DNA from 3 places in the Bacillus sp. FDAARGOS_235 genome. Region 2 is predicted to be linked to each of the others. Evidence: predicted binding sites of a transcription regulator. Region 2 holds the regulator's gene; each other region holds the start of a gene.

Region 1 (11,037 bases), 2.4 Mb from region 2:
TACAGAAGAAGCTCAGTTTACGAAATAAAAGGAAGGTGATCACAATTAAGTGATCACCTTTTTTATTACTCTTTATATAAACTGATAACATCTTCTCCCGTTAAATATATTACGGTTACTTTTTTATTATCCTTCTCATAAACTTTCATTCCACCCTCTGCAAAAGTTTTATCCCATCCCTTTAATTTTATATGTATTTGATACCATATAGATAAACCTGATTCAAAACAATCGCCTTTATATACATACTCACCTATCTCCTCAGTAGTATGAATTAATTTAGCTTCATAAGGTATAGGGAATCCTTTAATTTCAGAATCAATAGTCTTATTAAAAACTAGAAGGTATGTTAACGTAATAATAGTAGCCAATAACAAAAATAAAATCTTTTTCATGTATGTAAATCCCCCATGGCAAACAGCCTTGTAATTTTATCCCGCTATTTGCGGAAGTAAGACTCCCGCCTCAAAAGTTGGCTGGAGCAAAGAAGTTACGTGGGAGATGCACAAAACCCCACTGATTAAAGTTTCCCTTTAACTAGTTGTATTATAATATAATATAATATTTTTATAATGTGATTTTAATTATTATAAAATTTTTGTGAAACGAAAAAATGGGCTGAATTCTCTTACATAACTATAGAAAGCTAAAATTTCGTTAGGGGGTATCTCGAGATTTTAGCTTGATAGTTCCGGTAGGAAAAGAAACGATATGAACAATTATTCGGATATATGTAACATAACTTAAAATATATTTACTAACAAAAATAGAAATAATATTAGATCCATTCTTTCCCATGCTTACGAATAAACGTCATATCTTTTTCATAATGATCTAGATGTCCTTCATCAATCATTCTTTGGAAATTTCCGTCTCCTTCTTGTGCTTGTCTTTTCACATATGTACATAACCCTTCTAAACGTAGTAACACCATTTCGAAGTAATTTTCGTCCATATCTTTATCGTAGGACTGAGCAAACAACTTTACTCTTTCTTTAATACGACCTGCGTGTTGCGATGAGTCGTAATGAATTGCCTCACCTGATTCTGTATAATACACTCGACTTAAAGGTACACAAGTATAAAGCGTATAAGCGATATCCCACATTCTTGGACCAGGAGCAGCGACGTCAAAATCAATAATACCGACTGGCTTTTCATTATTGAAAATAATGTTATATATAGCAAAATCATTGTGGCATAAAACCTCAATGTTATGTGGGGTATGATCCATCGGTTTCCAATCAGCTAATAACGGAAAGTCACTTACAGCATCATGGTACAGACGGAGCATTTTTGCGATTTCTTTCAGCACATCATTAGACCACATGAATTCTTTTAAAGGATAATTGCCTGCGTCGCCTTCTATAAATGATAAAATCTCTCTATCTTTTTCATCTATGCCCAAAAACTTTGGGGCATAATGAAACCCTTTGTTTTCTAGATGACGTAATAGCTTATGAATATTTGTACTGTCTGGCTTTAATTCCCGCCGAACAGTATTTTCAGAACGATATACGTTTGAGACGTTTCCCCCTGTTAGCTTTTCTTCTTGTTCGTAGTTTGACATGTGAAAATTCCCCCTATAATTAAAAAATCCAATTCCAAATAGTGAATATACCGACAATAGCAGAGAAAAGAAGGAAAGCAAGGAATACTAGACACCCAAGAGAGAGTAACTTATCTTCCCATGTTTCTTTATATTCATATACTAATTCCTCTGCTACTTTTTTTTGTACTGGAGATAAAGGCTGCTCTTTATACAATTTCTTTATCTTGCTAGAATCGCCTTTGAATTTTAAAGCACGCGCAATATGATAAGGATCATTTCCCATTGATTTTTCAAATAATAAACATGATTCATGCATAATATCTGTTTTATGCTCCTCTAGATACCAATAACGTCCAGCCATTTCTGGATATTGTAATTTATAATAAATGTCTCCGATTTGTTTTCGAAGATGTAATTCATTTGGGTATGTAAAGATGAGACCGTGTAATCTTTCTCTTGCCTTTCCGAGATTATTATTTTCAATATCCTCTTCAATTCTCTTTAATGTTTTTTTAGGAATTTTGGTTGTCATGAATTCCTCCTTATATAGAATAGAGATAATTTTATTTTATAAGAAATACTAAAAATTAGAAATTCTATTTTCAAAAAAGATTGTACATTTTATTTTAAGTATGCTATGATGATGTCAGTTGAATAGTTAAATTAAGCAATCCATATATTATCAAGTGCCGAAAACGAACGAGAAAAAGTATGTGAGAACTAGTTTATGTTTCGTGTTTGATAATGTGTGGATTCTTTTTTTATACAGGAAGACTAAAATAATTTGTATTTTCTTAGGAGGAAATAATCATGGCAGTAACAGGACAAGTAAAATGGTTTAACAACGAAAAAGGCTTCGGTTTCATCGAAGTTCCAGGCGAAAACGATGTATTCGTACATTTCTCTGCAATCGAAACTGAAGGTTTCAAATCTTTAGAAGAAGGTCAAAAAGTTAGCTTCGAAATCGAAGAAGGCAACCGTGGACCTCAAGCTAAAAACGTAATCAAACTATAATTTTATAGTTGATGATGGAAAAAAGGATGGCTCATGCCATCCTTTTTTTGTTGTTGAGATATATGTAAATGAAGTTGTACTCGACGTTTATAGAGGTAATGAAGAAGAGTAAAAGGCTTTCCAAAAAGGAAGGCCTTTTACTCTTCTTTCTCTGCTTTTTTCTTCTCGCGTTTTTTACATTCAGGACATTTCGATTTACGAAATGGTTTAGCGAAGAATAGCAGAATGAAAAATAAACCGAATATAATACTAGCTGAGTTTTTCACGATAATGACGCTACTATTTTTCATTTGAATCGATGGGTGGATCTCTTTTTCTTCCATAATGGCCCTCCATATATTGGATTTATATTTTAATTATAGCAAAGTTAATTGTTGTAATGATGTAAAAAGAGGAAGGGATAATAAATATTTATAGGTAGTATAAATGCTGTTTTTATGGTTATAAAACTATTTAATTTATATATCGTGATTTTATTGTTTGACAAATGTTTGATAAATGATAAAAAATTGTAAAAAAGCGGAACCTGTTACCTATTTCCTTTTCATAGGTGCTAAAATTATATATGCAGCTGCTAATATAAATAGAAAATGAAAAAAGGAGATAATAGGATATGGAAAGTAAAGTAGAACGCTATGTCGAAAATTATGTTGTAACTAAAAATACAATGGCCTTACTTCCTGTTATTCTAAGTGAAAAGAAAATTGTTACGCGAGTTGTTGAAATGGAAGATTCTTTTTTCGTATTTCAAAAGCCTCTAGATATTATAGAGAGAAGTTGTCGTAAGCATGGATCTAGTTTTTTGGGCAGAAAAGAAGGAACGAAAGAGTTAACGCACATTACACATAAAGCACCGATTGCAATCAGTCCGACAGATCAACTTTATTTTTTCCCTACTTATTCTTATTCTAGAAAAGAGTGCGCGTGGCTGTCGCATTTTTATATCGAAAGTAATCGAGAATTAAAAGATGGAAATCTTATGATTCGATTTATAAATGGCCTTGCTGTGAAATTAGAAATATCAAAAAGTAGTTTTGAAAATCAACAAAATCGTACAGCGAAACTGCGTACAGAATATGAAGATCGAAAGAAGAAACAAGGAAATCCTTGTTTTAAAGAAATTGATAAAAGAGATGAATCAACATTAAGACCAGCTTATGAGAAAGTGTATTTTGTTAGGGAAGAAGATGTGTGAGAGGAAAAGGATGAGGAGACTCATCCTTTTTTTATTTCATTATATATACAGTTTACGCTGTAAGATTCATAAATAAACCGAGTGAGATGTACAAATATATTGTTCTTTAATGGAACAATATAATGGTAATTTCCTTATATATATTTAATGTAGTGTGAATATATATCATTTTATATTTGTGGCATACATGATACTTCTTTCTATATAGGTAGAAATACCCTTACGTGCAGTAAGGGTATTTTTTTGAAAAAGACGAATTATTCCTTTCTGTAGTTTCTGCTTTTTCATCAAACGTAACCGTTAAGTTACAATTTGTGTATAGTGTCTAAATTATCTTCATATCCTGTCGAATATTGAAAGATTATCATAGCTAAATAATGAAGGAATTCTAATGAAGGACATGGAAACTTAATAATTACATCTCCATATGTCGTATCTACCATTTCCTCTTTCAGAAAAGCAATGATACAGTAGAGGTAGTAATTAGAGTAAAGGGGTAAAGTGTAGAATGGATTTTCAGTCAATCAAAGAGTATTTTTCACCAGAAAATATGGATCATATTGTTGAAAGTTATAAGGCGTTCGGACCGCTTCTTGGCATCGGTTTGCCGATGATAGAGGCGCTTATTCCAGCATTACCACTTATTGTGTTTGTACTAGCGAATGCTGTTGCATTTGGATTTTGGCTGGGTTTCCTTTATTCATGGCTTGGATCAGTAATCGGTGCTATGCTTGTTTTTTTCATTATCCGCCATTTTGGACGAAGCCGTTTCTTTTCTTTTGTAAATAAGCATGAGAAAGTGCGCAAGGCAATGGGGTGGATTGAAAGGAAAGGATTCGCGCCAGTGTTTGTTATATTTTGTTTTCCGTTTACACCGTCTGCGCTTATAAACGTTGTAGCTGGTTTATCTCGCATTAGCGTAAAACAGTTCGGACTTGCGCTCGCATTCGGGAAGCTTGTGATGATTTTTATTTTAACGTACATCGGTCATGATTTAATGTCGTTTATTCATAAGCCGGTGAAATCAGTTATTGTAGCGATTGTTATTTTTATTTTATGGTATGTCGGTAAAAGAATTGAAGTAAAGTTAGAACTACATTAAGAATAGTCTTCTTTGTCCCACTATTTGAGGGCAGTGAAACTCCCTCCAAAAAATTCGGCTGAAGCAGATAAGTTAGGTGGGGATCAAACTGCCCGATCGGTGCGGGATGAACAAAACCCCCACCGATTAAGTTTCACTTTATAAATGCAAGCTTCATTATTAAAGGGTAAGGGGAGAAGCGGATGAAGAAAACTTTGAAAAAAGAAGGCCTAGAGTGGATACGAACAATTTTAATTGGTGTACTATTAGCTGTATTTTTTCGAACGTTTTTCTTTTCAACGTACGTTGTAGAGGGGAAGTCAATGATGCCGACATTGCAAGATGGCAATATGCTCGTTGTAAATAAGGTGAGTTATCAAGTGGGGGACTTGAACAGGTTCGATGTCGTCGTTTTTCATGCGAATAAAAAAGAAGACTATGTAAAGCGAATTATCGGTTTACCTGGAGACCATATTGAATATAAGCATGATAAGTTGTATATAAACGGTCAATTTATTGATGAGCCTTATTTAGAGAAGTACAAGAAAGAGGTAAATGGAAGGCAACTAACAGGTGATTTTACATTAGAAGAGTTAACGAAAGAAAAGGTGGTGCCAGCTGGTCATATTTTTGTAATAGGCGATAACCGCCTTGGGAGCTGGGATAGTAGACACTTTGGCTTTGTGAAAGCTGATACAGTTGTCGGTAAAGTCGATTTACGATATTGGCCAATTCAAGAGGTGCAAACGAATTTTTCAAAAGGTTGATATAATGAAGTAGAAGTATAGAAAAGACAAACAACTCCGTTTGTCTTTTTTCGTGTACTATAATACAATTATAGTAGCAAACTAACGTTCGTTGTGTAAGTGAAAGGTGGGGTTACATGTCACTTCGATTGGTGATTGGTAGAGCGGGAAGTGGAAAGAGTACACTTTGTTTACGAGAAGTGCAAGAAGCGTTAAAACAGCGCCCGAGAGGCAAAACAATATTATATCTTGTGCCAGAACAGATGACATTCCAGACGCAGCAGGCGTTAATTGAAAGTGAGGATGTAAGAGGTTCTATTCGGGCACAAGTTTTTAGTTTTTCACGATTAGCTTGGAAGGTGTTGCAAGAAGTTGGCGGAGCGAGTCGTCTTCATATTGATGAAGCGGGTGTGCATATGTTACTTCGTAAAATTGTAGAATCTCGTAAAGATGGATTATCGGTGTTCCAAAAAGCAGCAGAGCAAAACGGTTTCTTTGAACATCTTGGCAGTATGATTGCGGAGTTTAAACGTTACAATGTGACGCCATCTAACGTATATGAAATGTGGCAACAATTAGATGCGCATAGTAGCAGTGCTGAGCAAAAGTTATTAGCGAATAAAGTATATGATTTACAGCTATTATATGATGATTTTGAACGTGCTTTAATCGGGAAATATTTAGATTCAGAAGACTATTTACAATTGCTAGTGGAAAAGCTTCCGCAGTCTGAGTATGTAAATGGTGCTGAAATTTATATAGATGGGTTTCATTCATTTTCTCCGCAAGAACTTGAAATTGTAAGACAGCTCATGATTTGTGGAGCGAGAGTCACAATTACGTTAACGATAGATGAAAAAACATTAGCGCAGCCAGTGAATGAACTGGATTTATTTTATGAAACGACGTTAACATATGAAAAAATAAAACAAGTAGCGCGTGAAGAGAAAATAGAAATTGAAAAAACAATTCCACTTATGGAACAACCGCGTTTTCATTCTCCGGCATTAGCTCATTTAGAAACGCATTATGAAGCGCGTCCGAATGAAAAGTATTATGATGAAGCAAGTGTAACAATTAGTACAGCGGCGAATTTACGAGCTGAAGTAGAAGGGGTTGCTCGTGAAATTCGTAGACTTGTCGCGGATGAAACGTATCGTTATCGAGATATTGCAGTACTTCTTCGTAACGGGGAAAGTTATTACGATGTGATGCAAACGTTATTTACAGATTATAATATTCCACACTTCATCGATGAAAAACGCCCGATGTCACATCATCCATTAGTAGAGTGTATTCGTTCTGCCTTAGAAATTATTAGCGGAAATTGGCGTTATGACGCGGTGTTTCGCTGCGTGAAAACAGAGCTTTTATATCCATTAGACGTAAGGAAAGAAATGATGCGTGAAGAGATGGATGAGTTCGAAAACTACTGTTTAGCGTACGGTGTACAAGGGAAGAGATGGACTTCTGAGGATCCGTGGATGTATCGCCGTTACCGTTCACTTGACGATACAAACGGAATGATAACAGATATTGAACGTGAAATGGAAGAGAAAATAAACAGGCTGCGTGATGTTGTAAGAACGCCAGTTATTCGCATGCAAAAAAGGTTAAAGCGTGCGGGAACAGTGATGCAAATGTGCGAAGCGGTTTACTTATTTTTAGAAGAACTTGACGTTCCAAAGAAGTTAGAAGAATTACGTATACGTGCAGAAGAGAGCGGAGATTTCTTATTTGCAACAGACCATGAACAAGTATGGGAAGAAGTAATGAGCCTTCTTGATACGTTTGTAGAAATGCTTGGTGAGGAGAAAATGTCACTATCTATGTTCACGGACGTTATGTCGACAGGACTTGAGGCACTTCAATTCGCTAACATTCCGCCATCATTAGATCAAGTATTAGTTGCCAATATTGATCACTCCAGGTTATCAGATGTGAAAGCTACGTTTATTATCGGCGTAAATGAAGGAGTTATTCCAGCAGCACCGATGGATGAAGGGATGCTTTCTGATGAGGAAAGAGAAGTTCTTGGTGCGGCAGGAATTGAACTCGCGCCAACGACGAGACAAACTTTATTAGAAGAGCAGTTCGTTATGTATCAGATGGTAACGAGAGCGTCTGAGAAATTATATATTTCATGCCCACTTGCAGATGAAGAAGGAAAGACATTACTTGCATCTAGCTTTATTAAGAAAATAAAAAGAATGTTCCCTAATGTGAAAGACTCGTTTATTACGAATGACGTAAACGACTTATCGCGTTCGGAACAAATTTCATACGTAGCAACGCCAGAAGTGACGTTATCTTATGTCATGCAGCAACTACAAACGTGGAAGCGATACGGATTTGAAGGAAATCTAGATTTTTGGTGGGACGTCTATAACTTCTACGTCACTTCGGATGAATGGAAACAAAAAAGTAGTCGCGTGTTATCGAGTTTATTCTATCGAAATCGTGCGCAGAAACTAAGTACGGTAGTAAGTAGAGATTTATACGGAGATAAAATAAAAGGAAGCGTTTCTCGTATGGAACTCTTCAACCGTTGTGCGTACGCTCATTTCGCGCAGCACGGTTTATCGTTAAGAGAGCGTGATATTTTTAAACTAGATGCACCAGATATCGGTGAACTATTCCATGCAGCACTGAAGAGAATTGCAGACAGGCTATTACGCGAAAACCGCACTTGGGCGGATTTATCAATAAAAGAGTGTGAGCATCTTTCTGTTTTAGTAATAGAAGAAATCGCACCGTTATTACAAAGACAAATTTTATTAAGCTCAAATCGTCATTTCTATTTAAAACAAAAACTACAACAAATCATTTTCCGTACGTCAATCATTCTTCGTGAACACGCGAAGTCGAGCGGTTTCGTACCAGTTGATTTAGAGGTGCCATTCGGTATGGGCGGTACGGGATCGCTTCCGCCGATGGAATTCTCATTACCAAATGGTGTGAAGATGGAAGTTATCGGCCGTATTGACCGTGTGGATAAGGCTGAAGATGAAAACGGAACATTCCTTCGTATTATTGATTATAAATCAAGTTCAAAAGCGTTAGACTTAACGGAAGTGTATTACGGATTGGCACTTCAAATGTTAACGTATTTAGATGTCGTTACTACAAATGCACAAACGTGGATGAAAAAAGGCCACGCAGCATCACCTGCTGGTGTACTGTACTTTCATATTCATAACCCGATTGTTGAAATGAAAGGTGACGCATCTGAAGCTGAAATTGAAAAAGAAATTTTAAAGAAATTTAAAATGAAAGGCCTCGTACTAGGAGATGCTGACGTTGTTCGTTTAATGGATAACAAACTTTCAACAGGAAGTTCAGATATTATTTCTGCTGGTCTGAAAAAAGACGGTAGTTTTAGTGCGCGTTCTAGCATTGCAAGTGAGCAAGAGTTTAACGTACTGCAAAAATATGTACACCATACGTTTGAAAATATCGGAAAAGACATTACAGAAGGTGTTATTGATATTGCTCCTTACAAAAAGGGGAATAAAGCGGCATGTACGTTCTGTAACTTCAAATCTGTCTGTCAGTTTGATGAATCACTTGAAGATAATCAATTCCGTACGTTAAAAGATATGAAAGATAGTGAAGCGATGGAGAAAATTAGAGAGGAGGTTGACGGAGAATGATAGAGAATTGGCCTAAAAAACCAGAAGGTAGTCAATGGACAGATGACCAGTGGAAAGCCGTTGTAGCGAATGGACGTGACATTTTAGTCGCAGCAGCAGCTGGATCGGGAAAAACAGCAGTATTAGTTGAACGTATGATTAAAAAGATTATTAATGAGGAAAATCCAGTCGATGTCGATCGCCTGCTCGTTGTAACATTTACGAATGCAGCGGCGCAAGAGATGAAAAATCGAATTGGAGAAGCGTTAGAAAAAGTACTAATTGATGAGCCAGGATCTCAACATGTAAGAAAACAGCTGAGCCTATTAAATAAAGCATCTATTTCAACGATCCATTCATTTTGTTTACAAGTAATTAGAGGGTATTACTACATGCTGGATGTTGATCCTCGTTTTCGTATTGCAAATCAAACAGAAAATGAGTTGTTAAAAGAAGAAGTGCTAGATGACATATTAGAAGAAGAGTATGGAATCGAAGATAATAGTATTTTCTTTGAATTAGTTGATCGCTATACGAGTGACCGTAGTGATGATGACTTACAAAGAATGATTTTAGCGCTTCATACAGAATCAAGAGCGCATCCAAATCCGGAAAAATGGCTCGATAAATTAGTAGAAGCATACGACGTGGAAGGAAAGACAATTGAAGATTTAGTGTATGCTTCTTACCTATTAGAAGATGTGAGATTCCAGCTTGAAACAGCGGAACAACATATTCGTAAAGCAACCGAACTCGCAATGCTTCCTGACGGCCCGGCGCCTCGCGTTGAAACCCTGCAAGCGGATGCAGCTTTACTTGGAATGTTATCATCAGCAGCTCGTGAATCGTGGACAAGCGTGTATGAAGCGATGCAAAACGTATCGTGGCAAACGTTAAAGCGTATTAAGAAAAGTGATTACAACGAGGATGTTGTAAAACAAGTAGACTCTCTTCGTAATAAAGCGAAAGATGAAGTGAAGAAATTACAAGAAGAGTTATTTAGCCGCAAACCTGAAAGTTTCTTACGAGATTTTCAAGATATGCATCCTGTATTAGAAAAACTCGTGAAGCTCGTAAAAGTCTTTACAGAGCGTTTCCAAGCGATGAAGCGAGATAAAGGAATGGTTGATTTCACAGATTTAGAGCATTTCTGTTTGCAAATTTTAAGTGAACAAAGTGAAAATGATGAAGTGAAGCCATCAGCAGTAGCGCTTCAATATCGTAATAAATTTGCAGAAGTACTAGTCGATGAATATCAAGATACGAACTTCGTACAGGAATCCATTATTAAATTCGTAACGAAAGATTCTGAGAGTGAAGGGAACTTGTTCATGGTTGGTGACGTAAAACAGTCAATCTACCGTTTCCGACTAGCAGAACCAGGCTTATTCTTAGGAAAGTATAAACGCTTCACGCAAGAAGGATCGGGCGGCGGAATGAAGATTGATTTAGCGAAAAACTTCCGTAGTCGTCATGAAGTACTAGCAGGTACGAACTTTATTTTCAAACAAATTATGGGCGAAGAAGTTGGGGAAATCGATTACGATGCTGACGCTGAATTAAAGCTAGGTGCTAGCTATCCAATAGGTGAAGATGTAGCAGCTGAATTATTATGCATTCAGCAAACGGAAGAAGAAGTACTAGAGGGTGAAGAAGGTACGGAAGTCGAAAAGGCGCAACTGGAAGCTCGTCTTATGGCGCAGCGCATTAAAGCGATGGTCGATTCAGGTTATGAAGTGTATGACCGAAAAACGGATAGTATGCGACCAGTGCAATATCGTGATTTCGTTATTTTACTTCGCTCTATGCCGTGGGCA
Region 2 (11,037 bases):
AAACAAGTAAGAGCCAAAATACCTGGAAGTGGTCCTATTCCAAAAATCGCTACAAAAATAGCCGCTAATAATAAATCTGGTATCGTTCGTATAAAATTTAAAATCAATCGAGCTGGACCGTACAAAAATACACTAGTAAATACATTACTTGCTGCAAATAGTGCAAGTGGAATGGCTAAAATCGCTCCTAAAGTCGTTCCAATAATCGCCATGCGTATTGTATCTAACATTGCTGTTGTAATAACTTGAAAATAACTCCAATCTGGTGGCACCATTTCCTTCAATAAATCCATCATATTTGGAAAACCAACTACTAGTTTTGAAAATGATGCGTCGACCTGTACACTACTACCCCACAACAGTAAAATAACTAGAATAACCGTTAACATATGTTTCAATTTACTCGGCGGCTTCGGTATCGATTTCGAATATATCGTCACGTCATTCATTTAGCTGCCACCTCTAATAGTGAGCTTTTCTGAGCTACGTCCCCATAAATTTCAGCAAATTTTTCATCCGTTGCCTCATCTACTACACCATCAAAAACAATTTCACCTGCATGTAATCCAATAATGCGTGTAGCATATTGCCTCGCTAAATCAATAGAATGTAAGTTTACAATTGTCGTAATTCCAAAATCTTCATTAATTTTTTTCAAATCATCCATTACTTGCTTTGTTGTCAGTGGGTCTAACGAAGCAACAGGCTCATCTGCCAATATAATTTTCGCTTCTTGTGCCAATGCTCTAGCAATCGATACACGTTGCTGTTGTCCTCCTGATAATTCATCTGCTCGTGCATATGCTTTTTCTAAAATATTTACCCTGTTCAAAGCCTGAAATGCAAGTTCCAAATCTTCCTTCGGAAACAAGCCTAACGTTGTACGTAATGTCGAATGATATCCAACACGCCCGGCTAATACATTCTTCAGTACCGTGGATCGCTTTACAAGGTTAAAGCTTTGAAAAATCATACCAATATCTCGGCGCATGCGTCGTAACTCTTTGCCTTTTGCAGCAGTAATAGACTCACCTTCAATAATAATTTCTCCTTCTGTAATCTCATGAAGGCGATTTACTGATCTGAGGAGTGTAGATTTTCCAGCCCCAGATAGCCCGACCATTACAACAAATTCACCTTTTTGAATTTTTAAATTTATGTTTTTCAATCCTTTCGTACCATTTGGATACACTTTGGAGACATTTTGAAACTCTATCACACATCTTACCTACCTTCTATGTATTATCAATAACTGAAAAACGGCAAACTAACTGAAATCACACACTTTCCAGTTAGTCGCCATTTCCATATGTATTATTGTGTTTTCACTTTCTTTCCATAGTCACGAACGATATCAAATTTACTATCATCAGATTTCACATATCCTTCGTGTGAGTATACCTCTTTAATGATTTTGTGCCCTTCTTCATTCTTTCCTATTTCAATGAAAGCATCTTGTAATTTCTTGCTCCACTCCGCATCTAAATCAGAACGTACAGAAATCGTATCGTTTGGAATTTTCTCCGTAAATTTTACTATTTTCGTTTGATCGAATATATTCGGATAATCTTTTTTTACAATATTACGAGCATCTTGGAATACAACAGCTGCATCAACATCACCATTTAAAAGAGCAATAAGTGACTGATCATGACCTTTTAATGTAACAGGTTTCACATCCTTTAGCGGATCGACTCCCTCTTTTAACAATACAGCTGCAGGCCATACATACCCTGCTGATGATGTTACATCTTGATAACCAATTTTTTTACCCTTTAATTCTTTTACACTGTTAATATTAGAATCTTTCTTAACAACAAACTCTGATTTATAAAAATCTACTAAGTCCTTTGTGGGAGCTCCAGTTTCATCATCTACCCCAAAACGTTGCGCCTGTAATATTACGTTTGCAGCCTTTTTCTCATGCGCTAACACATACGCTGTTGGAGGTAAAAATCCTACATCTACTTGTTTTGATGCCATAGCTTCTACAATTGTATTGTAATTCGTTGAAATACTAACTTTTACCGGAATGTTTAATTTATCACTTAATAGATTTTCCAATGGTTTTGCTTTTGCCTCTAACGTATCTGCATTTTGAGAAGGAACAAATTGAACATTTAACGTCTTCGGTACATAACCTTTTTTCGTATCCTCATTTTTACTTGCACTTGATTCCTTCGTTCCACAGCCACTTAATAACCCCGCTGCTAGTACAACTGTTGTGCTCATTGCAAAAACTTTTTTCAACATGTGAATGCCTCCATTTTTCGTTGTTATAAAATAACCTTCCGTAAACATGAAGAAATATATCACATATTTTTACAAACAATTACTTATTTACAGAATCTTTACACATTCTATACATTCTGATTAAAATTCTTTTCATATATTTGATATGATTAATTGAAAGATAACAATAGAAAAGGTGAATGGTATTGAATCAAAATCAAATTGTAACTTTAAATATTTTATTAACAAGCGATGTACATGGTACTGTGTATCCAATTCACTACCAAGATAACTCCAAAGCAGAAATTGGTTTAGCTAAAATTTCTACTCTTATAAAAAAAGAACGTTCCAAAAATACAAACGTTCTTTTAGTTGATAACGGTGATTTCATACAAGGAACACCTTTAACTTATCATTACGCTACATACGAAAAAGATAAGAAAAATCCAATGTCCTTATTGGCCAACTATTTAAATTATGATGCTGCAATTATCGGCAATCATGAATTTAATTATGGAATGGATATATTAAATCATGCTGTAGAAACTGCAAACTTCCCGTACTTATCAGCAAACATTTTAGATAAAAACATAAAAGAACCTTATTTCGGGAAACCCTATATAATAAAACATATTGAATCAAATATAAAAATTGCTATTTTAGGGGCAACAACACATTACATCCCGAATTGGGAACAGGCCCATCATATTAAAGATTTACTATTTGAAGATGCATTAGAAACAATAAAAAAGTGGGTTCCTTACATCCGTAAACATGAGCAGCCCGATTTACTAGTCGTAGCCTATCACGGGGGATTTGAACGCGATTTTCAAACAGGAGTACCGACTGAAGTTTTAACAGGTGAAAACCAAGGATACGCAATGTATGATGAAATTGATGGTATAGATATTTTACTAACAGGCCACCAACACCGAGAAATTGCTCAAACTTTAGATAATGGTGTAACAATTTTACAGACCGGATGCAATGGACACTCCGTTGGAAAGGTAAAAGTAATATTCGAAAAAACAGAACAAAAATGGGTAAAGAAAAATAGTTACGCACAATTATTGCCTGTGCAAGGAATCGAGGCCGACAAAGATGTTCTTTCCTTGGTCGCCGATTATGAAGAGAAAACACAAAAATGGCTTGATCAGCCTATTGGCATCATTCATGGAGACATGCGAATTTCAGATGCTATGCAAACTCGTTTGCAAGACCATCCTTTTATTGAATTCATAAATAAAATCCAGATGGATATAGCTAACGTTTCTATTTCTTGTACAAGTTTGTTTCATAATACATCTCCAGGATTCCCGAAACATGTCACAATGCGGGATATCGTTTCCAATTATATTTACCCAAACACATTAAAAGTTATTCGAGTGACTGGAGCCGATATAAAAGATGCTCTCGAACTTTCTGCTTCTTATTTCACATTAAATAAAGTTGGAGATATAATTGTTAATCCTGCATTCATAGAACCAAAACCTGCGCATTATAATTACGATATGTGGGAAGGGATTTCGTATGTATTAAACATTTCAAAACCAATTGGTGAAAGAGTAGAGTCTTTACAGTATAAAGGCGCTACACTCGATATAAATGAAGAATATGACGTTGTTATGAATAATTATCGAGCAAACGGCGGAGGGAACTTCTTCATGTTTCAAAATAAACCAGTAATAAAAGATATTCCAACAGATATGTCTGAACTTATTGCTAACTATATATTGAAGCATAAAAGAATAGAAGCAACGAGAAATAACAACTGGAAAGTTATTAAATAACAAATAAAAAAGATGGGCTTCGCCCATCTTTTAATTTAATTTTGCATTATCTTGCTTTTTTAAAGCTTTTAATTTCGCTGGTGTAACATCTGTACCTTCTTCGTTAACGACTTTAATTCCTTTAAGTTCGTTTAACATATTTTGACGAAATCCTTTTAAATATTGTTCTCGTAGCGATTGACGCTCACGTTGTTCTTCTTCAGTTAAACCTTCAGCTTTTGCTTTTTTCGCTAAGAAGTTAATGCGTTCAACGAGTTCGTGATTAAGCATCTCGAATCCCCCTTCTAATCAAAACTGATTATTATCATACAATAGTTACTCTTCTTTATCAAGCAATTGCTTTGTATACTCTACGTATCTACGATGTACAGTCGCTTTTGAAACATTATGACCAAATCCACGAAGCGTTGCCGCAATTTCTTCGAAAGTGAGTTCACTCTTGCGCAAACGTACAATTTCCTCAATTGGCACTTCTTTTTTCTCTCGCCCTACGCTTAAATGACGATTTTTCAAATTATTTTCTGGCCGATAGCCTTTTTCTACCGCGCGTTGCATACCACGTTTAATTTTCAAGTTATGAATCTTTCTTTGATATTCTTCAACAATACTAATTATATCTAATACCATCGAATCAGAATCCGACAATTGTAATTCACCATTATGCGTATGTGTATATACTTTTATTCCCTCTTTATGTAAACAATGCATTAACGCAATCTTCGCATTCCCTCTACCAAGACGTGTTTCATCTTGTATTAGAAGTGCATCAACTTGTTCATCTCGAATTGTATCTAATACTTCTAATATGCCATCACGTTCAATTGTATAGCCACTAGCCTGTTCCTCAATCACTTTTGTCACATTCATTTCATAGCGCTCAGCTAAATGCAATAATTCATCCTTTTGACGCAATAACGATGTTTCTTGTGCTTCTTTTGTTGTACTCACACGTGCATAAACAATTGCATTCATTTTGAACCCTTCTTTCTCGCTATATTTTCTCTCTAGTGTATCATAAATCTCCCTTTTGTTCGAACTTATGTTTGTAGAATGTTTTTTCGCATGTTATACTTATTAATAAGAAAAACGAAAGAAAACGAGGTGTTAGAAAACATGGAAAAGTTAACGAAACGCCAGCAAGACATTCTCGACTTTATTAAGCTAAAAGTACAAGAAAAAGGATATCCACCTTCCGTACGTGAAATCGGTCAAGCAGTCGGTCTCGCTTCTAGTTCTACAGTGCACGGACATTTATCACGACTAGAAGAAAAGGGCTATATCCGACGCGATCCAACAAAACCACGAGCAATCGAAATTTTAGGCGATGACCGAATGGATACAGAAACACAATCTGTTATTCAAGTTCCAATCGTCGGAAAAGTTACTGCCGGTTTACCGATTACAGCAGTCGAAAGTGTAGAAGAGCACTTCCCACTTCCAGCTAGTATCGTTTCTGGATCAGATCAAGTATTTATGTTACGTATTTCTGGAGATAGCATGATTGAAGCTGGTATCTTTGATGGAGATTTAGTTGTTGTCCGCCAACAACAATCTGCATACAACGGTGAAATTGTCGTTGCCTTAACAGAGGATAACGAAGCAACTGTTAAACGTTTCTATAAAGAAAAAGACCACTTCCGTCTACAGCCGGAAAACTCTTCATTAGAACCTATCATTTTAAAACAAGTGTCAGTTATTGGAAAAGTAATTGGCGTATATCGTGATTTACATTAAAAATAATAAAAGAAGATAATTCCCTTATTTATATAGGGAATTATCTTCTTTTATATATTGGTAGATTTTAATTCATTCCAAAAAACTCGAATGAATCTATCTTCTCATCTATTATTAACGTGTTTCTATAGTAACATCTCCAGCAGCCGTTTTGCCGCTAATCTTTTTACTCCCATTACCAATTGTTACGTTTTTATTTTCCTCATTAAAAATTGTCACATCTCCACCAGGAGTTTGCCCAGTTATTACTGCATCTTTTGGTTTTTCCGATAAAGTAATAGTTACATCTCCAGCAGTTGAGCTTGCCTCTACATCATACTTAGGATCATGATCCATAATATATACATCCCCACTAGTCGTTTTTGCTGTTACTTTCCCCATAACCTTTTTAAAGTTCACCTCACCAGCTTTTGTAGATCCCTCTACGTTCTTAGCTGTTACATACTTCAAATCCACTTCTCCTGCCAGCGTTCCAACATTTACGCGGTCACTTTTCACATCACTTATTTCTATTTGTCCAGCTGCTGAATTTACTTTGATCTCTTGGTAAGAACGTTCTGGTACAAATATAGTCAATGTAGACGTTTGAAATCCGAAATTGTAAAAGGAAAAATCAAACGAAACATCTTTTTTTCTTTCCCCAATAACTTTTAATGTGTCACCATCTTCAGTAATACGAATTTCTTGTTTACTTACATCTCCTGTTTGCTTTACATAAAAAGAGGCATCCGGAGATTTTTGGACGACAATATCCCCAGCCCCTAACTTAACTTCTATATTTTTTAACGTTTCGTTTTTAATTACGTCTTCTTTATCGCCTTTTTCTGCAGTTTGTACTGCTTTTTCATATGTTTGTGAAATCCCTATTACTCCAATAATGATACAAGCGATAGCTACTAACAATATTTTTTTCATCATCTACTCCCCTTTTATCATTTTGAAGTTCCATATCACATAACGTACGCACAATCTTTTAAACCACTTCGTACTATAATACGCTATCATACATAACAACAAACCTACTCCAACAAATGTTATACTAACGAAAAGATCCAACCATATAAAAGTGCCCATAAATACTTTTACGATAACGAAAAATGGTGTCACTACACTAGCAATCCCACCGACCCAAAAAGAAAATATAAAACCGATAATTGCAACTAAAGGGCCTAACACGATAATAAAATTAAATAAACTAAGTCCAATCGCCGCCATGACAGCTCTTGTAACATTTGAAGTCGATGGATCTTTTTTCATTTCATCGAAACGATACATCGCAAGTAATTCTTTTGCAATTACTTTAGGAGAACCAAGTCCTTTTATTATTTCTAATTCAGTTTTCCCTTCTTCTATCCCAAACTGAAAGTGCTCTTCATAATCAAATAAAATATCTTTCCTCTCTTCTTCCGGTAACTTTCTAAGCTGATTCGATAATTCTCTAAGGAATTGTTCTTTATTCATCCCAATTCACCCCTTCAATAATTTCTTGTACCCCTTTCGCAAAATCACTCCACTCTGTTACTAACAAATGAAGTTGCGTCTCTCCTTGCTCTGTTAGCTGATAATATTTACGAGGCGGTCCTTCCGTGGACTCTTTTAAATACGTTTGAAAATATCCCTCTTTCGTTAAACGACGTAATAATGGATATACTGAACCTTCCGATATTAAAAATTTATTTGAAATTTGCTGTACAAGTTCATAACCGTAACTATCTTTACGTTTCACAAGTGCCAAAACACATAGCTCTAACACACCTTTTTTAAACTGAACGTTCAAATGTAATCCTCCTTTCTTAGTTTAGTACTGTTCAATACACGGTACTAGATATATCCATAATATACCACTTGGTACTATTTATTGCAAGGTACTTGTTTATATGTATTCACTGACTTTAAAAACGCGCAAATAAAATCCCGAATAAGATTCTGTTGTAGTTCACCATTATTCGAGATTTTATTCGATTCGAACTGCATTCATACAAAGCTTCATTCAATTTTTCTCCTCTAAGAACCAACTTCCATTTGTGACCCTAGTAAATTTCGAAATACACCTTTTCTTTCTTTAGCTAGTTGATTAAATTCACCTTTTTGAACAATTTCACCTTTTCCTAAAACAATAACTTGATCTGCATTGCGTATAGTAGATAAGCGATGTGCAATAACAACAATAGTCATTGTTCCTTTCAATCTTTCTATTGCTGATTGGATTTTCACTTCATTTTCAGTATCTAACGCACTCGTAGCCTCATCTAATACTAAAATCGACGGTTTTCTTAAAATAGCTCGAGCCAATACAAGTCGCTGACGTTCACCACCTGAAAGCCTCACCCCACGATCTCCAATCAGTGTATCAAGTCCATTTGGAAGCATTCGTACAAATTCAGTTGCTGCCGCAAATTCTAATGCAGCCCAAATTTGTTCTTCATTTACATTCGAGTCAATCATCATTAAATTCTCTCTTATACTAGCATTAAATAAGAACGGATCTTGTGGTACATAGCTAATAGCCTGTCTTAATGATAATAAATTATCAGTTGTAAGAGGGGTACCATCTATTAACACTTGACCTTTTTCTGGTTGGATTAACCCCATTAACACATCAATTAATGTACTTTTCCCAGCACCAGAATGTCCTACAATTGCCGTCATACTATTTATTGGAATTTGTACATTAATGTTTTGAAGTGCATATAAAGCTTCTTGCTTATTATAACGAAAAGAAACATCCTTACACTCAATACCTTGTTTTATACAAATCGGCTTTATATGTTTTTGCATGTATATATCCTGCATTTCAACCGCTTCATTACACTCCTGTTGCAATTCCCATAATGACTTAAAGGCAGGAATGCTTGCAGCCAGTTGTTCTAAATTTGACTGAATCGTCATGAACCTTGGCCATAATCTTGAAAAAATGAGAATGATTAATAGTAACTGGGCCGTTTGCGCTTGAAACATATTTACTGACAAAAATATAAAAAATGCAATTAATATAGCCATTGAAATTTTATAAAACAATTGAGAGTTTGACCTTATTCTCATATACTCCATTTGTTCGCTACTCATCTTTTTTGTTATAGATTGAAACCACTCCAAACGTGATCCTTCCAAAGTATTGCTCTTTATATCTTTAATTCCATTGAAATGATCTGTTATACCAGAAAGATAGTCTTTTGCCAATTCTGAGGTCTTACCGCCTAGTATCCGTGCTTTTTTTATAAAAACACGAGAAGCTACCAAGAACAATAAGCCAAAGCCCAAAACAAATACAGTGACTTGGGGAGATAATAAAAACGCAAGCCCTACCTGTATGAATGTAAATAGAATAGTAGCTAGCAATTGTAAAATTAAATTAATCCCATAACTAACACGAGCTAATTCTGTAGTTAATATATTAATTAGATTTGTTTTCCTTTTTTCTAAAAAAAATCTCCACTTTGCTTTTAAAATCATACTATATGTTTCTACTCTTAACTTTCGTACAAAAACTTGTTGCGTTCTCGCATCTCTTAACGTTATATTTCTTTGCAGTATATTTTGACTTAACACTATTAATACATATATACCTAAAATAGAAATTAAACTTGTTGTTTTAGGGAAATTCTGCAAAATTCTATAGACAGGTGCAATAAAAGAAGTCTCCTCACCTGTATTAATTATTCCAGTCATACTTATCATAGGAAGTAATAAAATAATACCTATCCCTTCAAGTAAACTGATTAACACCATACCAAATAAATTCACATACAGTATTTTTCCTGCTGAAGAATATAATTTCTTCATAAAATATATAATATAATTCATCGATGTTCCCCCAATAACAAAGCAAACTTCTTCGTTTTTCTCCAAATACATAGAAACGGACGTAAAGGAAAATATAAAAAATGAAGAAATTTAGGTAACGGCAATGTTTTCGCATCAATTGGATAAGGATATAGTTGGCTCATAATAAATAAAGTTTTTTGCTGATTAGACATTAACGAAAATAAATGTCGACTATGATAAGCAAGTACTTCTTCAGGAACCGGATCGGTATGCAAGTTTATCATTTGCTTGAAATAAAACAAGGCTTCTTGCGCTAACTGTTTTGAATGTTTTTTAGCTACTAATTCCATCATTCTTTCATCCATCCGTACACCTAGCAATTGAGATGACAAAATTAATGCTTGTCCTCCTAAATGTAGCATTTGATATGTTTTCATTAGTTTATGAATCTCACTCCAATTAAGATCTTGATTGACAATTTTTTTTATATCTACTAACCAGCGTAATCTGGACCAACCATGTCTAGCACCATGAGATACAAGAAATAAAAATAAATCTTCCTTCCCTAGCATATATACGGAATTACTCGTAAGGGTGCTTTTTCTCTTTCGCTTCCAAAGCTCTTCAAACCCAGGTTCCTTACTAGGTCCGGGATTTAACCGCCAATGAATCTCAAGCTTAATCTGTTTTGTCGGATGAAAAAATGTTATATGATGATGCCTCCATTTCCAATCATTTAATATCGTTTGAATATAATCGTCTTTTACATACCCCTGCTCTAAAAGTAGCATTTCTACTTTTTCTAAATTTTGAATTGGAATAAGAACGTCCAAATCACAGGATGTTCGTAAAGAAATATCTCCATATAAATCCTGAGATAGTACAGGCCCTTTTAGAAAAATCATACGAATCTCATTTTCATTACATATTTTATTTATTCGTTCCATTTCAGCACTTAAATAAAGCATTTGAAATGTATTTTTTTTATATTTTCTATTCAAGGATTGTACAATATGTGAAGGAATTATTTCTTCATCTACCTGTTTAAGTTTTTGATATATCACCGGATAAACGCGATGATGCACAACCTGTTCAAGAAATAATTCCCAATCAATATCCGAAAACCATTCATTGCTGTAAGTTTGCATTGTTTCATCATCTTTTAACTTCAAAATTGCAAAAAGAAGTTTCAATTCCTTAGACATGAACTCTACATTAAGACCAAAATCTTTCTCCATTTTACTCTCCTTTAATAGTGTTCTCACTTAGCCTCTTTGCAAATGATCCAACGACAGTGAATTTCTCCATTCCTTCCGATCCAGTAACATAAAAAGAACCGCTACGTAACCATGCATGTGCAATTAGTGCCCCACTATTATCCTTAGCAGTTCCTAAATAAAGAGTACTCTCAATGTCACGTTTTTCAAGCATTTTCATCCCAGCTATCGCTTTAACGAGACATTGACTTTCCCAAAAAGTATAACGACTCATAATAGAAATTGCTTCGGACACCTCC
Region 3 (11,037 bases), 520 kb from region 2:
ATCGGCCTACTTTGAACAATATAAAATGTATCATCAACTAAACACCATTCAATATCTTGCGGACAACCAAAATAAGCTTCAATCTGTCTTCCGATGCGTGCTAATTGTAAAATTTGTTGTTCAATAAGTGTTTGAACTTTTTGCTGATTAGGAGCAATTTTCTTTGTCTCTGTTCCGCCTTCTTTTCGTCCATAGATGGCTAATTTTTTCGTTGCGATGACCTTTTCGACGATTTCGTCTTCTTTTACCTTATAATTATCGGCAGAAACCAATCCAGATACTAGCGCCTCGCCAAGTCCAAAGCTGGCATCGATTGATAACACCTTCCTATTAGAAGTAATCGGATCCGCAGTAAATAAAATCCCTGAAGCCACAGGGAAAACCATTTTTTGAACGACAACACCTATAGAAACTTGATTATGATCAAAGCCGTTTTGCATTCGGTATATAACCGCTCGATCTGTAAATAAAGAAGCCCAACACTTTCTTACATGCTGCAAAACCGCTTCTTTTCCGATGATATTTAAATACGTATCTTGCTGACCAGCAAACGAGGCATACGGTAAATCTTCAGCAGTAGCACTAGAACGCACTGCATATGCATGTTCATTTCCAAAACGCGAGAGATAATGAGCTACTGATTCCACTACATCAACTGGAATTTCCACTGCCATAATGGCTTCTCTAATTTTCTTACTAATTTCACTAATTTGATCTCGGTCCTCAATTTTTAGTATGGCTAGTTGATTCAACAAAGTATGAAACACTTCAATTTGTTCAATGGCTTTTTCATACCCTACTGTTGTAACACAAAATCCTTCTGGCACTTGTATACCTTGAATGTTTGATAACTCCCCTAAATTCAATCCTTTTCCACCAACGAGAAAAAGCTGCGTTTTTTCTATTTCCTGAAAATCGAGAACGAAAGAACTCATTTAACATCTCTCCTTACTAGTCATGTGTTCTTGATTTTAGCAGTAGTAAATAAGAATAAACAGTCTATTTCGAACGTTAATTACATGATATAATTAAGTTAGGAAGAGATATAGAAAATAAAAATGGATTCACCTAAGCTGACTTACTATTGTTGATTTAAGAAGCTTCTTATTAAAATATAAAGTTACTAAAAGAAAAAAAACAATCCAGACAGATTGATAATGTAAAAATATCTATTGAAATAAAAATAAGAACAGCCTTCTTCGTTGAATGGCTGTTCTTATTTTTGTTACCATTATTAAAAATTCAGGATAGCACATCTAATTTTGCTCAAAGAAAGAATCCTATATTTAGGATAATCCCTTCAAATAACTGTATCGCACAGATTACTTCGATTTTTCAATTCATTAGTTAGCAAAAAGGTTTTTATTTTAGTTAACTCTCTTTAACCTTCTATATAAATAAGCTCCTATCAACATTAATCCCCCACCAAAAACGGATAACCAATTCGTATCATGTCCTGTAGCAGGTAATATCTGTTCCTTCTTAACAATTTGTTTATTCAATGCGTTATTTTTAGTAATTTGCGAATTCACTCGATCTATTCCTTCACCTTTTGGATCTGTCACTTCACTTTTTGGTTTTGTCACTTCTCCTTTTGGTTCTGTCACTTCACTTTTTGGTTCTGTCACTTCTCCTTTTGGTTCTGTCACTTCTCCTTTTGGTTCTGTCACTTCTCCTTTTGGTTCTGTCACTTCTCCTTTTGGATCTGTTACTTCTCCTTTTGGATCTGTTACTTCTCCTTTTGGATCTGTTACTTCTCCTTTTGGATCTGTCACTTCTCCTTTTGGATCTGTTACTTCTCCTTTTGGATCTGTTCCTTCTCCTTTTGGATCTGTTCCTTCTCCTTTTGGATCTGTCACTTCTCCTTTTGGATCTGTTCCTTCTCCTTTTGGATCTGTTCCTTCTCCTTTTGGATCTGTTACTTCTCCTTTTGGATCTGTTACTTCTCCTTTTGGATCTGTTACTTCTCCTTTTGGATCTGTTACTTCTCCCGATACTTTATCCACAACATTTTGTATTACTGTACCAGTGTAAAAGATGCCTGTATCAGCAAATGGATCTTTTACTCCAAACTCATATACTTTCTCACCTAACGTATTCCATGTAATTACACCATTATTGTAAGTGCCGCCATCACTTTTTAAACGGATTTTTGTAGAGATTTCACCGTCTTTTTCATAAATAGGTACTTTCACTTCTTTATGTACTTCTACGTCCTCTAAAAAGACTTTTTGATTTTGAATATTAATGTATGCTTGCTTACTTAATTCGATAACAGGTCTAACGTCACGAATTTCATTCGCTACAAGGCTTAAAAACGTTAGTTTTTTCAACTGACTAATTGGTGATAAATCAGAAATATAATTTGCCTCTAAATCAAGTTTTTGCAAGTTTACTAAATTTGATAATGGAGTAATATCCTTTAACTCATTATTAGGTACATCTAATACTTTAAGATGAGTCATTTTAGTAAGTGGTGTCACGTCTTCAATTTGATTTTTCCCAATCCATAATTCATCTAATTGATTCAATTGGTCAATGCCCGATACATCTTTAACCTTATTACGCGTTAATACTAAATCTTTTAAAGGTAATGCATATAACGGTGTAATATCTTCAACTTGATTACCCGCTAAAGTTAAGTATGTTACATTTTTTAACGAGCTTAATGGAGCAACGTTCGTAATTTTATTATTTGCTAAATTCAAGTAATCTAATTGTCCCATTTTTGCTAATGCTGTTACATCTTCAATTTGATTGCCTGCTACATATAAACTTTTCACATTCTTCATTTCAGTTAGTGGTGCAACGTTCGTAATTTTATTATTGCTTAAATCAAGAGATTCTAAATTATCCATTTTAATAAGCGGTGTTACATCTACAATTTCATTACCGCGCAAAGCTAAATGGTTCAATTGTTTTAAGTTCGCAAAGAACGACGGATCTGTTATCTTTGCATTAGCAACTGTTAAAGACTTTAAATTAGGCATATATTTCAATCCACTATAGTCGAGGATCTCATTCGTATTTAAAAATAAGTTTTTTACTTGTAATAACTCTTCTTTCGTAATTGGTGTATTTAAATCTTTTCTATTAAATACTTTTTTATTAACAAGTTCCCTTAATTTTTTGTCCGTTATCATATTTTGACTATCAATTTGATGATCCGTTTCCTTATCACCTGCATTAGAATTATCATCTGGTTTCTCAGTTTCTTTGTTATTTGCTGTCGGATCTGAAATTTCAAATTGAACTTGATATTTATGATCATATCCAATAGCAGGAATGAGAATATGCATTTGCATATTATATCTCTTCGAAAATTCTCCTATTTCAAACTGAACTACTTTCGTCCCATTTTTCCTCTTATCTTCTGACAATACTTTCACATCGTGAAATACACCTGGTTGATTTCTATCTTCTATTCTAAGATATTGGAAATAATCGCTATCTTGTACTGTTGCAGTAACAACTTTTTTCCCATTTTCAATCTTAACTTTGGGATCTTTTATGTATTGAGACACCATGGATGGCTCATCTTTTTGATCTTTATATATTTTGATTTCAACATTATATACACGATCTGTTACCATAACTCCTGCTTTATTTTCTGCTATTTTTTCCGCTGCTTGCACTGGGCTAGAATAAACAGCAAAAGGAATAGCTAATGTTGTAGCTACTACTAACGCTCTCATATTATTTTTTTTCAAAGCAATATCTCCCTTTATACAAATAAATTATCTCTCAAATAAATGATAATGATTTTCATTATCATTGTCAATGGGATTTTTTCTTTTTATTTCTTGAAGTCCACACTTTAAACAAACCGTTAGAGTGTTTAAAGTGTGACCCTCCATGCTAAAAAAGCTATTCTATTCCATTTCAATTAAATCACCGAATTTAAAAGTACGTTTATGCACAAAAGCATCTGTACAAATAATCGTCTCATTTAATGGATTAATATCAACTACTGTTATGTAATTTTTATATAAGTAGCCACCTTTATAATATGTAAGTAAAATCTCTTCCTCACCTAAATAGGAACATAACAACTTATTTTCAAGCACTTCTTTTGCATCCTCTGTTAAGATCGGACGCGTGACTTTCGTTTTCACATGTATCATTTCTTTAATAACTGCGAATTGCTCTGGCATACTAGCGAACGGTTGCCACTTTACCATCCCTCTTCCTTTTGGCATATTAGCATTCTTCACGATTTATGTCCTCCTAATAATGTGTTTCTATATCTTGATGTTGCGACGCTTGTGTAGGAAATCCCACGTAAAATACTGTTCTTACCAAACCGTGTTCGAATTTCATCCATAACTTTCGTTAATCGGATTTCTTTTTCCCTTTGTACAATGTTATCGAAAAGCGAAATTTGCTCTTCACCTTCATTAATAAGGTTTGTTAATGAGACACTTAACGATCTAATCGGTTCTCCTGTATAGCGCTCATATAAAAAATATGTACAAATATTGTAAATATCCATCGTTACATTTGTTGCCCGATTTAACGTATGCGCCTTTTTTATTCCCCCACCGTATTCCTTGCTATACCCAATTGAAAAATGAATTGTTTGTGCATATTTCTCTTCTCTTCTCAACCTATAACAAACTTCTTCTATATGCTCTAATAAAATAACTACGAACTCTCCTATCGAATAATCCCGTAATAATATTTGGCTTTTCGCTATAGATGTTGTCGCTGGAACGTATTTCTCTGCTATTCTGCTAAAATCAATCCCGTTACTATGTAAATGTAATTCTTCCCCTATTACACCGAAAGATTGCTTTAAATATTTCAAAGGATACTGAGCTAATTCTCCAATTGTATGTATACCTTTTCGATTCAATTTCATTTCAGTTTTGTACGATATACCCCAAAATTTACTGATTGGTCTAATACTCCATAACTTCTCGGGTATATCGTCATACGTCCAGTGTGCTACTCCATCTTTACTCTTTTTCGCTTCAATATCCATCGCTACTTTACTCAATAATAAATTAGGCCCTATACCAATCGTACTTTCAATCCGTGTACGTTCATATATTTCTCGCTTGAGCTTTAATGCGAATTCGAGCGGATTACTCGCAAACAAATGAATACTTGCAGTCATATCCATGAAAAACTCATCGATACTATATTGATGAAAATCTTCCGGCGCAACATATTGCAAAGCTAAACTAGTTATGAAAGTTGAACATTTCATATACGTATGCATAATCGGATTTGCAATAATAATATCTGGCCGCTTCGGTATTTCGTACAACCTTGCCATTTTCTTAATCCCTAACGCTTTTAATGGCGGTGTTACTGCTAATACGATTGATCCACTCCGATTTACATCTCCTACGACAGCCAATTTTGTATAACGTGGATCCAGTCCTTTTTTAATACATGACACACTTGCATAGAAGCTACGAAGGTCTACACAAAGAATAATACGATTCGGTAAAAGAGAATAATCATACAAGGTTATCACCCCTAATAAGGAACATTTGTTCTTATTATATACGAACTAATGTTCTTTTAAAAGATATTTCTATGAAAATTTTGGTTAAAATAACCGTAATTTAATAATTTGTTTAAGAAAAACATAAGGAATTCCCTTCTATATTCATAAAAGGTTTTTTCTATACTTAAAAATATAAATAGATACAAGGAGAAACAACTGAATTCTTCTTGTATAAGCAAGGTATTTTAGAACCCATTCTTTTGTATTCAAAAAAGTCTTGTTTTTAAATAGATATGTTCATAGTAGCAATATACTTATATAAGAAAGACTTATTTCGAAAAAAATACTATTTAGCAGTACTTTTTATAGAAAATAAAATATTATTGGTTATTTTCTCACCGTTGTTTTTCTAGTTTTATCATTCAAATTTAGACACATATTTATCTTACCTACATAGACTAAAAGCGTATAATTACATACTTTATAGATTTTTTATAACAATATCTCGAACGGACTATCATGAATCATAAATTTAATAACTCGAATATACTAATCATTTTCGAATAAATTCTAAATATTTAAATAATATAGCGTGCATTTCTTTTAAAATAAACATTGAATAAATTAAAATTACAGCCTGTTTTTTTAATGTTGAAGAAAGATTGTTTATCTGTATTTCATCAATCAAATCTCTAATTACATAATTTTGTACGAGAAAGGGATTGAATTTATGCAAAATTTTAATTTCATTTGTGAACAATTTGCTACAATACTTAAAGGGAAAAGTAAAATAAGTCAAGGTGGTTGTTCGGTGTCTTTTCACCGCGATTTTAGGGTGCTTGTTCAAGGAAAACCGAGTACCTATGTAGTACCCGTCGGAGTAAGTTTTGAATCGTTGGATCAAAATGGTAATGCATTAAATTTAGGCGAAATCGCTATTCTACAAGAAGAGACTCCTGCATTTATGAAATCAATTGTACAACAAGGAATTATTGTAAGTGCTTTACATAATCACTGGCTTTACATGAATCCCTTAATTATGTATATTCATATCCAATCTGTAGAGCCTCCATTACATTTTGCACAAAAGTTAGCCAATTCTTTTTTGTCCTTAAGTAGCTATCCTATCGCTAATAATGAGGGGCAATAATTGGTGTTTAGGATATATTTACACATTACACTTTTCATATGTGCGAACATAATAAAATCATTTCACTTTTTACTCAAAAGAAAACAACTGCCTATCAAATTTTTAGATAGGCAATTGTTCAATCTATTAAAATAAAGCACCCTACTATTTTATAAAATACTATTCTCCAAACAAAAAATACAGATTTCCAATTCACTTTAGCCTTCTTATCTCATATATTCCCCTAAAGTTAGTTTTTCCTTGTATATTTTTTCAGCATCATCCCCTACATAGCGAATGTGCCAAGGTTCATACGCATAACCAATTACATTCTCTTTTTCCTTTGGATAGCGAATAATAAATCCTGCACGATGCACATTTTCTTTCAGCCATTTCCCTTCCTTCGTCTTAGCAAATGATAACTCTAGTTCATTATTTATACTTTTAACATCCATCGTTAAGCCTGTTTAATGTTCGCTATGTCCCGTTTTTTCAAAAAAGACTCCCTGTACGTCCAGGATATCAACTTTTGTTTATTTCAATTTTTTTCGGCACTCTGCATCTAGACGGTATACCCATTGGCCACAGTTAGACTATTCAAATCAAAAAAATAGATTACCTGTACACTAAAAAGTATAGCGCACAGGTAATCTAGTTGTTTTTGAGATTAATAAAAAACTAATTTATTTTTTGAATTCTTCCATCAATAATAGACTGAATTGGTTCTTTTGATTTTTTTATATAATCTACTAGTGCTTCAAAATCGGTTGGTCCTGTTTCAGCATCTTTACCGTTTTTAAAGGATACAAATCCATCTCCACCTGAAGCTAGAAATGCGTTCGCAACGACGCTGTAAGTTTTAGAAGGAATGATTTCTTCTCCATTTGTTAAGCGAATACTTTTTACTTTTTCTCCATTAGGCTTATTCGCATCCCAAGTGTATTGGATCCCTGAAATTTGAAGCATTCTTGTTATATCTTTTTGCCATTGTTGATTTAAAATATCACGAATGTCTTGACCTGTTAAATTTACCTTTATTAATTGATTTCCGAATGGTTGAATACCATATATCTCTCCCCATGTAATATCACCAGCATCTAAGTCATTACGAATACCACCAGGATTCATAAGTGCAATTTGGGATTGCATTGTTGTACGCTGGGCATCAGCAACTAAATTTCCAAGAGTAGATTCACCAGCCGTATTTAGTTTGCGATCTAGTGGAGCAATAGACTTACCTACAACTTCATTAACAAGAGGTGCGATTTTTGCTTGATATTTCTCCATCTTCTTCTTTATTTTTTTATCAGGCTCCATGCCTTCATGGTAAGTTGTAACAATTTCTGCTTTTTTCTCAACAATATCTTGTGTCTTACGATCAATCTTTACATCAACATCAGCAAAAGCCATACCATAAGAATTTGCTTGTACGACAAGTTTATTATTGACAGTTCCATTTACATAGGTGTGGCTATGCCCACCAAAAATAACATCGACTTCTGGATCAGTCTCATTTGCTAATCGAACGATATCACCATTTGTTACGCCGTTTCCATCTGTTGTACCTCCGTTATGCGCAAGAACAACGATAGATTTAACGCCAAGTTTTTTTAATTGCTTTACGGATTTGTTAATAGCTTCAACTTCATCTGTAATTTCAACATTCTTTAGCATAGTAGGCATAACAAGGTTAGGAACATCCGTTGTTACGACTCCGATAAATCCAACAGGAACTCCTTGCACCTTTTTTATAGTGAATGGTGGTAAAAATAAACGACCAGTGGATTTATTATAAAAATTTGCGGCAACATATGGGAATTTTGCTCCTTTAAAATTGCCTGTTTTCTCATGGTATCCACCATAAATAAGGCGGTTCATTTCCTCAACACCTTCATCAAATTCATGATTTCCTATAGTTCCAACATCGAATTTCAAATCATTTAGAAATTCAATCGTAGGTTCGTCTTGTAATAATGCTGAAACAGGAGTACTTGCTCCAACAACATCGCCAGCATGTACCTTTAATGTATTCGGATTTTGTTTTTCACGATCACGTAAATAAGCCCCTAAGTACTCGATTCCCCCTGCATCTTTATTGTTAATTTTTTTTACAGTGTCTAGTTGCCCATGAAAATCGTTAATACCGAGCATTTGCACATCTATGTAGCGGTTTTGTTCTGTACTTGCTTGGGCTGAAGGCGCAGCAAATACACTAGTAAAAGTAACTGTACTTAATGCTAAAGCAACTGGAATGATTTTTTTCAACATAAAATTTCTCTCCCCTAATTAAAATCTGACATAATACGATGTTATTTTAATATATTAAGAGGATTATTTCTATAAAATTCTACTAATTATAAAAAATAATAAGATTTTATTGTTTTCTGATAAAATACTCCTTCCTCAAAAATGTGAAGGTGTAAAACGACAATTTTAAGTGGGAGATGAATATTTGTAGGCTTAAGCCTACACTTTTTGATTAAGATATAGGGGCCCCCACTCAACTTAAGAGGCTTCACTACCCAAAACAATAAAATGTACGTTTCTTTGTTTTGAGGATTATTCAAAATATTATCTTGATAGTAATATATCAATGCATTTAAGAGACCTAAAAAACTCTAATCAATACATTTTAGCTGTTAAGAAGATTATTCAATTCGAAATTAATGAGTATTTTTCATGCTAACGTCTCAATATCAAAATTTAAAAATAAGTAGAAATTTCGTAATGGATGATTACAGTGGTGCACTACTCCCGCATTTAAAAAGATGCTCCTGGATTTATCCAAGAGCATCTTTTATAAAACTTTATTTTAACTTGTTTATAATTTATCAATTAACAATTATATAGTTGTAATCAGTCCTTTAAAAATGATAGGAGTGCTTCATTAAATTCTTTGGCATGCGTTGCATTTAGCCCATGTGGACCACCCTTTATTAACGTTACTTTAGAATTAGGAATTGCTTCGTGTGTTAATTTCCCACTATATTCAAATGGTACAGTTGCATCTGAATCACCATGAATAATAAGGGTAGGTATATTAACCTTAGCTAAATCGCCTCTGAAGTCTGTTTTGCTGAAAGCAGCGATACAATCTAGTGTTCCTTTAGGCGATGCACCCGCAGCGATATCCCTATTGTAAATTCGAAATGGTTCACTAACTAAGTCAGTTCGATCTCCAGCAGCAAAAAATCCTTTCGTAAACTCATCAAGGAATGCTAGGCGATCACTTTTTACTCCATTTTCAAAACTTTGAATTGCTACATCATCTAATACACCCTCAGGATGGTCTGCTGACTTGTAAAGGAATGGTGGTACAGCTCCTGCAAATACAGCCTTCTCTACTCTATTAGTTCCATATTTCCCAATATACCGGGCTACCTCGCCTCCACCCATAGAAAAACCAACAAGTGTGACATTTTGAAGCTCTAACTGTTCTAATAGTTGATGTAAATCAGAAGTAAAGGTATCATATTCATACCCTTCCCACGGCTGAGATGATTTTCCAAAACCTCGACGATCATATGTTATAACTCTGTATCCAGCCTCAACAAGAGCGGGAACTTGGTATTCCCAAGATCGACCGCTTAACGGCCAACCATGAATTAGTACAACTGGTTTTCCTGTGCCATGATCCTCATAATATATCTCAATTGGTGCTTGATTTTCGGTTCCTACAGTAATTTTCGCCATTCTTCTACCTCCAAAAATATTCTAATATATATCCTTTTCTTCAATAATCCGGATGAATCTCATAGCCTATTTATGCATGTTTATGTTGTGAACTCTACTGTTCCGATGAATTCATTTTCTGTTTATGGACAATTCCCCATCTCCTACCTTTTTCATCACGAAGTATTTGCTGAAAATTCCTCCTATTCAATTCTAATAACAAAAATAGGTGACTATCAATATCGTTCTATCTATAGAATGTATAGGTAAAATCAATCTATTTTATAGTGAAAACAACTATAGTTACGACCTATACGAATTATAGATAATTTAGAATTGATTAACGAATCAGTTTTCAAATACTATAAATTTGTATAGCACTTCATGTTCTGTGAATGCTGCTATAACTAATATTATTGGTCAGCTTAGTTATAAACGAATCGTAACAAACGAAGAAACTTATGATAGTATTCGACTATTTAACTTTTCTTCGATTACTTAATTTTTAGGAGGAATACATAATGACTGATCTCTATTCTCGTATTAACAAAGATGATGCTGTCGTGCTTTTAGTAGATCATCAAACTGGTCTTATGTCCGGACTAGTACGTGACTATGGTGTTGATGAATTTAAGAACAATGTTTTAGCTCTTGCTCATACTGCTAAGTTTTTTGATTTACCGGTTATTTTAACAACAAGCTTTGAAAACGGACCTAACGGACCTTTAATGCAAGAATTGGTTGATCTCTTTCCTCACGCACAAAAAATAGCTCGCCC

What was found. The regulator LexA, encoded in region 2, represses DNA repair genes until DNA is damaged. The targets are predictions, from matches to a motif close to CGAACATATGTTCG.
Region 1: addB (helicase-exonuclease AddAB subunit AddB) is a predicted target of LexA. The motif match lies at 5,687-5,700, and genes of this name have one in related genera.
Region 3: A6J74_RS29310 (Y-family DNA polymerase) is a predicted target of LexA. The motif match lies at 5,518-5,531, and genes of this name have one in related genera.

The regions. Positions count from the first base shown of each region.
Region 1 covers NZ_CP020437.2:1,832,804-1,843,840, reverse strand. Annotated here, with positions in the region: gene aceA (isocitrate lyase) at 1-28, shown strand, start outside; gene A6J74_RS11250 (hypothetical protein) at 66-395, opposite strand; gene A6J74_RS11245 (phosphotransferase) at 779-1,570, opposite strand; gene A6J74_RS11240 (DUF6584 family protein) at 1,590-2,084, opposite strand; gene cspA (RNA chaperone/antiterminator CspA) at 2,363-2,566, shown strand; gene A6J74_RS11230 (hypothetical protein) at 2,704-2,889, opposite strand; gene A6J74_RS11225 (competence protein ComK) at 3,180-3,761, shown strand; gene A6J74_RS11215 (TVP38/TMEM64 family protein) at 4,270-4,863, shown strand; gene lepB (signal peptidase I) at 5,046-5,609, shown strand; gene addB (helicase-exonuclease AddAB subunit AddB) at 5,726-9,241, shown strand; gene addA (helicase-exonuclease AddAB subunit AddA) at 9,238-11,037, shown strand, end outside.
Region 2 covers NZ_CP020437.2:4,694,529-4,705,565, reverse strand. Annotated here, with positions in the region: gene phnE (phosphonate ABC transporter, permease protein PhnE) at 1-449, opposite strand, end outside; gene phnC (phosphonate ABC transporter ATP-binding protein) at 446-1,219, opposite strand; gene A6J74_RS26640 (phosphate/phosphite/phosphonate ABC transporter substrate-binding protein) at 1,315-2,253, opposite strand; gene A6J74_RS26635 (bifunctional metallophosphatase/5'-nucleotidase) at 2,439-4,022, shown strand; gene A6J74_RS26630 (DUF896 domain-containing protein) at 4,053-4,292, opposite strand; gene A6J74_RS26625 (YneB family resolvase-like protein) at 4,338-4,994, opposite strand; gene lexA (transcriptional repressor LexA) at 5,136-5,756, shown strand; gene A6J74_RS26615 (DUF4097 family beta strand repeat-containing protein) at 5,871-6,674, opposite strand; gene A6J74_RS26610 (DUF1700 domain-containing protein) at 6,675-7,217, opposite strand; gene A6J74_RS26605 (PadR family transcriptional regulator) at 7,210-7,533, opposite strand; gene A6J74_RS26600 (ABC transporter ATP-binding protein) at 7,761-9,560, opposite strand; gene A6J74_RS26595 (nucleotidyltransferase domain-containing protein) at 9,557-10,759, opposite strand; gene A6J74_RS26590 (lasso peptide biosynthesis B2 protein) at 10,761-11,037, opposite strand, start outside.
Region 3 covers NZ_CP020437.2:5,212,007-5,223,043, reverse strand. Annotated here, with positions in the region: gene ppsA (phosphoenolpyruvate synthase) at 1-935, opposite strand, end outside; partial or broken gene A6J74_RS30810 (LPXTG cell wall anchor domain-containing protein) at 1,368-1,769, opposite strand; partial or broken gene A6J74_RS29320 (leucine-rich repeat domain-containing protein) at 1,947-3,710, opposite strand; gene A6J74_RS29315 (YolD-like family protein) at 3,873-4,214, opposite strand; gene A6J74_RS29310 (Y-family DNA polymerase) at 4,211-5,476, opposite strand; gene A6J74_RS29300 (DUF1259 domain-containing protein) at 6,189-6,608, shown strand; gene A6J74_RS29295 (M15 family metallopeptidase) at 6,815-7,042, opposite strand; gene A6J74_RS29290 (bifunctional metallophosphatase/5'-nucleotidase) at 7,266-8,855, opposite strand; gene A6J74_RS29280 (alpha/beta fold hydrolase) at 9,444-10,280, opposite strand; gene ycaC (isochorismate family cysteine hydrolase YcaC) at 10,781-11,037, shown strand, end outside.